3 regions of the Streptomyces sp. MAR4 CNX-425 genome follow, and region 1 is predicted to be linked to each of the others. Evidence: riboswitches for the same ligand, from Rfam matches in the RefSeq annotation. Region 1 holds a riboswitch; each other region holds the start of a gene.
The links. Region 1 has a riboswitch for thiamine pyrophosphate ahead of thiO (glycine oxidase ThiO). Riboswitches for the same ligand answer to the same signal wherever they lie in the genome.

Region 1 (3,266 bases):
CTTCCGGGCGAGAACGGGGTCGTCGTTGGTGTACGGGAGCACGGTGAAGCCGTCGTCGACGAGCGTCTCGGCGGCGGCCAGCAGCTCGACCGGGTCCGGCAGCAGGGTGCGCTCGTCCGCGATGACCTCCAGCTTCACCCAGTCCGTGCCGAGCGCCTCGCGGGCCAGCCGGGCGGTGAGCACGGCCTCGCCCGCGGTGTAGCAGCCGGCGGTGTTCGGCAGCACGCGGATGCCGTGGCGGCGCAGCACGTCGAGCACGGAGCCGTGCACGCCGGGGTCGACGCGGCGCATCGCCACGGTGGTCAGCTCGGTGCCGGAGGCGAGCAGGGCGCGCTCCATGGCGTCCAGGCTGCTCGCGCCGCCGGTGCCCATGATGAGGCGGGAGGAGAAGCGGACGCCGGCGATGGTGAGGGGGTCGTCGGCGGCCGGGTCGGCGGCGGGGTCTGCGAGGGCGGGGGCGGTGCGGGTCACGGTGGGTCAGCCTCCCTGGACCGCGGTCAGGATCTCGACGCGGTCGCCGTCGCCGAGGGTGGTGGTGGGCCAGCTGCCGCGCGGTACGACGTCCTCGTTGACGGCGGCGGCGACGCCGCGGGGGGCGGCGGTGAGGGTGGCGACCAGGGCGTCGAGGGTGAGGCCCGCGGCGATGCGGCGGGCGGCGCCGTTGACGGTGACGGTGGCGTTGTCGGCGGCGGTGGTGTCGGCGGCGGTGGTGTCGGCGGTGGTGGTGTCGGCGGTGGTGGTGTCGTTGCTCATGCGTGCTGCCCTTCGTGCTGCTCGTGCCGGTGCCGGGCCGGGCGGCCGAACCGGGTCGCCGCGAACGGGCGGGTGGCGTCCGGGAGTTCGCCGCCCGTGAGCACGGCGGCGAGCGCGTCGCCGGTGACGGGGGCGAGGAGGATCCCGTTGCGGTAGTGGCCGGTGGCCAGGTGCAGCCCCGGCAGGGCGGTGGGGCCCAGCAGCGGCGCGTTGTCGGGGGAGCCGGGGCGCAGCCCGGCCCCGGTCTCCACCAGCGGCAGCTCGGTCAGCCCGGGCACCAGCTCGTGCGCGTCGCGCAGCAGCTCGTACACGCCGCCGGCGGTGACGGTGGTGTCCCAGCCCAGCTCCTCGCTGGTGGCGCCGACGACCAGCTCGCCGCTCTCCCGCGGCACCAGGTACACGCTGCTGCCGCGGACCACCGCGCGTACCGTACGGCCCAGGAACGGCGCTCCCGCGCCGGGCATCCGCAGCCGCAGCACCTGCCCCTTGACCGGCCGCACCGGCGGCCGTACCGCCTCCGGCACCCCCGCCAGGCCGCCGCTGCGGCTGCCGGCGGCCAGCACCGTCTGCCCGGCGGCGACGCGCGTGCCGTCCGCCAGCTCCGCGCCCGCCGCCCGCCCGGCGGCCGCGTCCCCGGCGTCCCCGCCGGCACCGGCGTCCCCGGCCAGCCGCAGCCGGGCCGCGAGGCTGCGGTGGAAGGTCACCCCGGCCCGTTCGCAGGCGGCGACCAGCGCCGCGGTCAGCAGCCGCGGGTCCGTCTGGTGGTCGCCGTCGACGCGCAGCCCGCCGCGCACCCCGGGGGCGAGCATCGGCTCCAGCCGGCGGCACTCGCTCCCGGTGAGCCACTCCGCCGCCAGCCCCAGCCGCTGCTGGAAGCCGTGCAGCTCGCGCAGCTGCGCGCGGTCGTCCGCGTCGAGCGCGACGCTGAGCGCGCCGCAGCGGCGGTAGCCGATGTCCCGGCCCGACGCCTCGGCCAGCTCGGCGGCGAACGACGGATAGCGCTCGGCGGCGGCCAGGTTGAGCGCGAGCAGCGCCTCCTCGCCGTAGTGCAGCTCGGTGACGGCGGCCAGCATCCCGGCCGCGACCTGCGCGGCGCCGCCGCCGGGGGCGGGGTCGGCGACGGCGGTGGCCAGCCCGCGGCGGGCCGCCTGCCAGGCGGTGACCAGGCCGATGACGCCGCCGCCGACGACGAGGACGTCGTACGTGGCGTCCGCCGTGCGCGGTGCGCCGGAGGCCGCCGGGGTCGTCGTCGGGGGTGTGTCGCGTGACTGCATGGGCGTTCGCCCCTCCCTTCGCCGGCATGACCCGGATCAGGTTCGTACGGTCGGGGGCCGCCAGCCCCCCTCTCAGCCCGGTGCGCCGGGCTCCCGCGAGTTGTTCCCGGCCACCCTAACTCCGTACGCCCGGCGGCTGTAGGGCCCGTCGTCCGGATCCTGCCGGAGCGGGGAGCCCGGCGACCCGGGCGGCCCGCCCCGCGGGGCCCCGCACGGGAGCGCCCGCGCGGGGCCCGAGGGGCGCGGCATAAGGTGATCGTGTGACCGACGCTGAACCCGCCGCCACCCCCGGCGCGCCCGCCTCCGATCCCGCCGGCGCGGCCGGCACCGTCGTCGTCGGCGCCGGCATGGCCGGCGTGCAGACCGCCGTGGCGCTGCGCGAGCAGGGCTACGAGGGCGCCGTCACCCTCGTCGGCGCCGAGCCGCACCGGCCGTACGACCGGCCGCCGCTGTCCAAGGCGGTGCTGCTGGGCAAGGCGGAGGGGTCGGCGTTCGAGGTGGACTTCGCGGAGCGCGGCATCGGGCTCCGGCTGGGGCTGCACGTCGACCGGCTGGACACCGCGCGGCGGCTGCTTCTGACGGACGCCGGGCCCGTTCCGTACGAGAACCTGGTCCTCGCCACCGGCGCGGTGCCCGTCCCGCTGCCCGGCGCGCCGGCCGGCGACACGCCCGGCGTGCACCTGCTGCGCACCCTCGACGACGCCGCCCGGCTGCGCGCGGCGCTCGTGCGGCGCGGCCGGATCCTGGTGGTCGGCGCCGGCTGGATCGGCGCGGAGCTGACCACCGCGGCGCGCGAGCAGGGCTGCGAGGTGACGGTCGTGGAGGCGGCCGGGCACCCGCTGGCGGCGGCGCTGCCGGCGGAGGTCGCGGCGCCGATGGCCGGGTGGTACGAGGAGAGCGGGGCCCGGCTGCTGACCGGGCGCCGGGTGGAGCGCGTCGGGAGCGGCGCGGGCGGGCCCGTGGCGGTGGTCCTCGACGACGGTACGGAGCTGACCGCCGACGCCGTCGTCGTCGGCATCGGCGCCCGCCCGGCCACGGACTGGCTCGCCGGCTCCGGCGTCGACCTCGGCGGCGACGGCGCGGTGCGGGCGGACGAGCGGCTGCGGACGAACGTGCCCGGCGTCTGGGCCGTCGGCGACTGCGCGTCGTTCCCGTCCGCGCGCTACGGCGAGCGGCTGCTCATCCACCACTGGGACAACGCCCTCCAGGGCCCGGCGACGGTCGCGGCGGACGTCGCCG
Region 2 (3,266 bases), on a different contig from region 1:
GCGCCCCTGCGGTAGGAGGCCGGCGCCTCGATGGCCGCCGGCGGCGACCGGGGATGATGCGGGTCCCGGCGCATTCGTCTGCGACACTGGTACGGCTATGCCCAAGCCAGGAAAGCTCACCTTCGCCGTCCCCCGTGGTGCCAAGAAGCCGCCGCGGCACCTAGCCGACCTCACCCCCGCCGAGCGCCGCGACGCCGTCGCCGCGCTGGGGGAGAGGCCGTTCCGTGCCGCGCAGCTGTCGAGGCACTACTTCGCCCGCTACGCCACCGACCCGGCCGGCTGGACCGACGTGCCGGCCGGGTCCCGGGCGAAGCTCGCCGAGGGCCTGCTGCCCGAGCTGATGACCGTCGTACGGCACGTGAGCTGCGACGGCGACACCACCCGCAAGACCCTGTGGCGGCTCTTCGACGGGACGCTGGTCGAGTCGGTGCTCATGCGCTACCCCGACCGCGTCACCATGTGCATCTCCTCCCAGGCCGGCTGCGGCATGAACTGCCCCTTCTGCGCCACCGGCCAGGCCGGGCTCACCCGCAACCTGTCCACCGCCGAGATCGTCCACCAGATCGTCGACGGTATGCGCGCCCTGCGCGACGGCGAGGTCCCCGGGGGCCCCGCCCGGCTGTCCAACATCGTCTTCATGGGCATGGGCGAGCCGCTGGCGAACTACAACCGCGTCCTCGGCGCCGTACGCCGCCTCACCGACCCCGAGCCCGACGGCCTCGGCCTCTCCCAGCGCGGCATCACCGTCTCCACCGTCGGCCTCGTGCCCGCCATGCACCGCCTCGCCGACGAGGGGCTGAAGTGCCGCCTCGCCGTCTCCCTGCACGCCCCCGACGACGAGCTGCGCGACACCCTCGTGCCCGTCAACACCCGCTGGCAGGTCCGCGAGGTCCTCGACGCCGCCTGGGAGTACGCCGCCCGCTCCGGCCGCCGCGTCTCCATCGAGTACGCGCTGATCAAGGACGTCAACGACCAGGCGTGGCGCGCCGACCTCCTCGGCCGCCTCCTCAAGGGCCGCCGCGCCCACGTCAACCTCATCCCCCTCAACCCCACCCCCGGCTCGAAGTGGACCGCGTCCCGCCCCGAGGACGAGCGCGCGTTCGTCGCCGCGCTCCAGGCCCACGGCGTGCCCGTGACCGTGCGGGACACCCGCGGGCAGGAGATCGAGGGGGCCTGCGGGCAGCTCGCCGCCTCCGCGGCCCCGGCCGGCACACCCGCCTGATACCGTTCAGATGTACATACCGACAGGGGAGCGCTCGCAGCGCTGAGAGTGCGGCACCGTCCAGGCCGCAGACCCTCGAACCTCGCCCAGGTCATTCTGGGTAGGAAGTTCGGTCGACCCTCCGCTGCTGCCCGGGCTGCCCGCCCGCCATGAAAGCAGCCCGATGAAGCGCACCGTCACCACCGCCCTGGCCGCGTCCCTCGCCCTGGGCCTGGCCGCCTGCGGCTCGGACTCCGGCGACGGATCCGGGTCCGGCTCGGACGACAAGAGCGTCACCCTCGTCACCCACGACTCCTTCGCCGCCTCCGACGACGTGCTGAAGGCGTTCGAGAAACAGTCCGGGTACCAGGTCGACATCCTCAAGGGCAAGGACGCCGGGTCCGCCGTCAACCAGGCCGTCCTGTCCAAGGACAACCCCCAGGGCGACGTCTTCTTCGGCATCGACAACACCCTCCTCTCCCGCGGCCTCGACAACGGGATCTTCACCCCGTACGAGGCGAAGGGCCTCGACCGCATCCCGGAGAAGCTCCAGCTCGACGCCGGCGAGCACCGCGTCACCCCCGTCGACTACGGCGACGTGTGCGTCAACTACGACCGCGCGTACTTCGAGAAGGAGAACCTCGACCCGCCGCAGACCCTCGACGACCTCGCCGACCCCCGCTACCAGGACCTCCTGGTCACCGAGAACGCCGCCACCTCCTCCCCGGGCCTGGCCTTCCTCCTCGCCACCGCCGACGAGTACGGAAAGGAGGGCTGGGAGGACTACTGGAGCGACCTGCGCGACAACGGCGTCGAGGTCGTCGACGGCTGGGAGCAGGCGTACTACGAGCGGTTCTCCGGCGCCGGCAAGGGCGACAAGCCGCTCGTCGTCTCGTACGCCTCCAGCCCGCCCGTCCTCGACATGGAGTCCATGCCGAAGGAGGCCAGCACCGGCGTCGCCACCGGCACCTGCTTCCGCCAGATCGAGTTCGCCGGGCTGCTCACCAACGCCGGCAACACCGAAGGCGGCAAGGCCCTCATCGACTTCCTCATCGGCGAGCGGTTCCAGCGGGACATGCCGCTGCAGATGTTCGTCCACCCCGCCCGCGAGAACACCGAACTCCCCGAGGTGTTCACCCGCTACGGCGAGGAGATCGCCGACCCGCACACCCTCGACCCGGCCGTCATCGACGACAACCGGGAGCAGTGGATCAAGACGTGGACCTCGCTGGTCGTGAGGTAACCCGCGCCGCCGGCCCCGGCCCCGCCGGGCGGCGGCCCGGCGCGGGCCGCGCCGGGCGGCGCGGGGCGGCCGGGCGGCTCGCGCTCATGGCCGTCCCCGCCGCCTTCTTCGCCGTCTTCTTCGCCTACCCCGTCGCCGCCATCGTCGCCCGCGGCCTGCGCGAGAACGGCCGCTGGCAGCTCGGCCGCGTCCCCGACGTCCTCGGCGACCCCGGCATCCCCGGCGTCCTGTGGTTCACGCTCTGGCAGGCCGCCGCCTCCACCGCGCTCACCCTCGTCCTCGCGCTGCCCGCCGCGTACGTCTTCGCCCGCTTCGACTTCCCCGGCAAGGCCCTGCTGCGCGCCCTGGTCACGGTGCCGTTCGTCATGCCCACCGTCGTCGTCGGCTCCGCGTTCCTCGCCCTCGTCGGCCGCGGCGGCGTCCTCGACGGCTGGTGGGGTGTACGCCTCGACACCACCGTCTGGGCCATCCTCCTCGCCCACGTCTTCTTCAACTTCGCGATCGTCGTACGGACCGTCGGCGGCCTGTGGTCCCAGCTCGACCCCCGGCAGGAGGAAGCCGCCCGCGTCCTGGGCGCCGGCCGCCTCGCCGCGTTCCGGCACGTCACCCTGCCCGCGCTCGGCCCCGCCGTCGCCGCCGCCGCCCTCATGGTCTTCCTCTTCACCTTCACCTCCTTCGGGATCATCCAGATCCTCGGCGGCCCCTACTACGCCACCCTCGAAGTGGAGATCTACCGCCAGACCGCGGACTTCCTCGACCTGCCGACCGCCGCCGTCCTGACCCTCCTCCAGTTCGCCGCCGTCGCCGCCGTCCTCGCCCTGC
Region 3 (3,266 bases), on a different contig from region 1:
GCCGCCGCACCGCACGCCGCTCGCCGCGCACTGCGCACCGCACGCCGCTGCCGCACCTCCGCGCCTCCGGCGCTACGTCCGGCGCCGCCGACCGCCGCCGCCCCGGCGGCGGGCGCCGCCCTCGCCGGGAGCCGCGGCAGCGCCGGAGCCCGTACCCGCCCGGCCCTCCGCCCCCGCCGGGCGGCGGTCGGCCGAGACGACGAGCGCCGCGAGCCCCGTCGTCAGCGGCACCGAGGCGACCAGCCCAACGCTGCCCACGAGGGTCCGTACGATCTCCTGGGCGACGAACTCGCTCGTCGCCACCGAGCCGACGCTCTGGTCGGCGATCGTGAACAGCAGCAGCAACGGCAGCGCCGCCCCCGCGTACGCGAGGACCAGCGTGTTCACCACCGACGCGATGTGATCCCGCCCGATCCGCATCGCCGACGCGTACAGCTTCCGCCACGGCGCCGACGGGTCGGCCCGCCGCAGCTCCCACACCGCCGACGCCTGCGTCACCGTCACGTCGTCGAGCACCCCGAGGGAGCCGATCAGCACCCCCGCCAGCAGCAGCCCGCTCATGTCGATGTCCGGGTACTGGGTGTGGATCAGCCCGGTGAAGTCGTCGGTGTTCCCCGTCAGCCTCGACCAGCCGACGAACAGCGACCCCAGCAGCCCGATCAGCAGCAGCGACGCCAGCGTGCCGAGCGCCGCCACCGAGGTGCGCACGTTGAACCCGTGACACAGGTACAGCGCGATCAGCATGATCGCGCTCCCGCCGACCACCGCCACCACCAGCGGATTCGACCCGTCAAGGATCGCCGGCAGGATGAACAGGATCAGGATCGCGAAGCTCACCGCCAGCGCCGCGAGCGCCGCCACCCCGCGCAGCCGCCCGACGACGACCACCGCGACCGCGAACACCAGCGCCAGCGCCGCCATCGGCACGCTGCGCACCACGTCGGAGACGGCGTACTGCAACTCCCGCGGCGCCTTCGGCGAGTAGGAGACGACGAGCTCCTGCCCGACGTCGTACCGGCGCGACGCGTCCGGCGCGACGACCTCGGTGAAGGTGCGCCCCGCGTGCTCGCCCGACGTCACCTCGATCGTCGCCTGCTCGCACACCGCGTCCTCGTCGAGCCGCGGCTCGTCCCCGCCGCCGCCCGGCTGCCCCGGCTCCTGGATCCGCGCGCCCACGTCGGCGCACTTCACCTCCTCGACCTTCGTGACCTTCGCCCGCTGCCGCTCCTGGTCGAAGCCGATGCCGCTGCGCTCGCCCGCCGGCTCGTCCCCCGGCCACAGCGCGATCAGCCCGGCGAACACCGCCAGCGCGAACGGGACGAGCACGGCCGCGATCACGGTACGCAGCCGGTGCGAGGCGGGCGGGGCGGGGGCACCGTGGTCGTGCCCGTGCGAATGCGTCACCGCCAGATCATCGCAGGAGCGCCCAAGGGCCCTCTTCCCCACCGGCGCGCACACCGGTTAGCGTGGTCCGCGAACTGCACACCGCGGGAGCTCGGAGCACCGGGCTGAGAGGGCGCTGACGGATCCGCATCCGGATCACAGCTGCGCCGACCGCCGAACCTGTTACCGGGTAATGCCGGCGTAGGGAGTGGGTCTCCATGACCGTTTCGGATGCACGTACGCCCGCCACCGCGGACTCCGCGAAGACCGCGGCCGGCTGGCACAAGGACCACGTGGAACACCCCGCCAGGCCCGACATCCGGGTCCCCGTGCGGCGCGTGCACCTCACGAACGGCCGGGACGTGACGCTGTACGACACGTCCGGGCCGTACACCGACCCGACCATCGACACCGACGTCCGCCGCGGGATCGCCCCGCTGCGCGACAACTGGATCATCGCCCGCGGCGACACCGAGGAGTACGCGGGCCGCCCGCCCCGCCCCGAGGACGACGGCCTCAAACACACCGCCCCCCGCGGCGGCTTGCGCAACCTCGACGCCGTCTTCCCCGGCCGTCCGCGCCAGCCGCGCCGCGCCCGCGGCGGCGCCGTCACGCAACTCGCGTACGCCAGACGCGGGGAGATCACCGCGGAGATGGAGTTCGTCGCGCTGCGCGAGCGCGTCGAGCCCGCCTTCGTCCGCGACGAGATCGCGGCCGGCCGCGCCGTGCTCCCCGCGAACGTCAACCACCCCGAGACCGAACCGATGATCATCGGGAAGAACTTCCTGGTGAAGGTCAACGCCAACATCGGCAACTCCGCCGTCACCTCCTCCATCGAGGAGGAGGTGGAGAAGATGACCTGGGCCACCCGCTGGGGCGCCGACACCGTCATGGACCTGTCCACCGGCCGCAACATCCACACCACCCGCGAGTGGATCCTCCGCAACTCCCCCGTCCCCATCGGCACCGTCCCGCTCTACCAGGCGCTGGAGAAGGTCGACGGCCGCGCGGAGGAGCTGACCTGGGACGTCTACCGCGACACCGTCGTCGAGCAGTGCGAACAGGGCGTCGACTACATGACGGTCCACGCCGGCGTCCTGCTGCGCTACGTCCCGCTCACCGCCCGCCGCAAAACGGGCATCGTCTCCCGCGGCGGCTCCATCATGGCCGCCTGGTGCCTGGCCCACCACCGGGAGTCGTTCCTCTACACCCACTTCGACGAGCTGTGCGAGATCCTCGCCTCGTACGACGTGACCTTCTCCCTCGGCGACGGGCTGCGCCCCGGCTCGATCGCGGACGCCAACGACGAGGCGCAGTTCGCGGAGCTGCGCACGCTCGGCGAGCTGAACCGGATCGCGAAGTCCCACGGCGTGCAGACGATGATCGAGGGCCCGGGCCACGTCCCGATGCACAAGATCAAGGAGAACGTGGACCTCCAGCAGGAGATCTGCGAAGAGGCCCCGTTCTACACCCTCGGCCCCCTGGCCACGGACATCGCCCCCGCCTACGACCACATCACCTCCGGCATCGGCGCCGCGATGATCGCCTGGTGGGGCACGGCGATGCTCTGCTACGTCACCCCCAAGGAACACCTCGGCCTGCCCGACCGCGACGACGTCAAGACCGGCGTCATCACCTACAAGATCGCCGCCCACGCCGCGGACCTCGCGAAGGGCCACCCCGGCGCCCAGGACTGGGACGACGCCCTGTCGGACGCCCGCTTCGAGTTCCGCTGGGAGGACCAGTTCAACCTGGCCCTGGACCCGGACACGGCGCGCGAGTTCCACGACGAGACGCTGCCGGCGGAGCCGGCGAAGACGGCGCACTTCTGCTCGATGTGCGGCCCGAAGTTCTGCTCGATGAAGATCTCCCACGACATCCGC

Region 2: it holds a riboswitch for thiamine pyrophosphate, as region 1 does, so the genes downstream of both, ACHZ99_RS25040 (thiamine ABC transporter substrate-binding protein) here and thiO (glycine oxidase ThiO) in region 1, are expected to answer to the same signal.
Region 3: it holds a riboswitch for thiamine pyrophosphate, as region 1 does, so the genes downstream of both, thiC (phosphomethylpyrimidine synthase ThiC) here and thiO (glycine oxidase ThiO) in region 1, are expected to answer to the same signal.

Annotation. Positions count from the first base shown of each region.
Region 1 is NZ_JBMDLF010000001.1:545,009-548,274, reverse strand. Features, by position in the region: gene ACHZ99_RS02380 (thiazole synthase) at 1-471, opposite strand, end outside; gene thiS (sulfur carrier protein ThiS) at 478-753, opposite strand; gene thiO (glycine oxidase ThiO) at 750-2,027, opposite strand; TPP riboswitch at 2,024-2,134, opposite strand; gene ACHZ99_RS02365 (NAD(P)/FAD-dependent oxidoreductase) at 2,375-3,266, shown strand, end outside.
Region 2 is NZ_JBMDLF010000009.1:323,749-327,014, forward strand. Features, by position in the region: gene ACHZ99_RS25030 (hypothetical protein) at 1-15, shown strand, start outside; gene rlmN (23S rRNA (adenine(2503)-C(2))-methyltransferase RlmN) at 98-1,222, shown strand; TPP riboswitch at 1,237-1,347, shown strand; gene ACHZ99_RS25040 (thiamine ABC transporter substrate-binding protein) at 1,386-2,444, shown strand; gene ACHZ99_RS25045 (ABC transporter permease) at 2,531-3,266, shown strand, end outside.
Region 3 is NZ_JBMDLF010000005.1:216,442-219,707, forward strand. Features, by position in the region: gene ACHZ99_RS16515 (YibE/F family protein) at 73-1,404, opposite strand; TPP riboswitch at 1,478-1,609, shown strand; gene thiC (phosphomethylpyrimidine synthase ThiC) at 1,602-3,266, shown strand, end outside.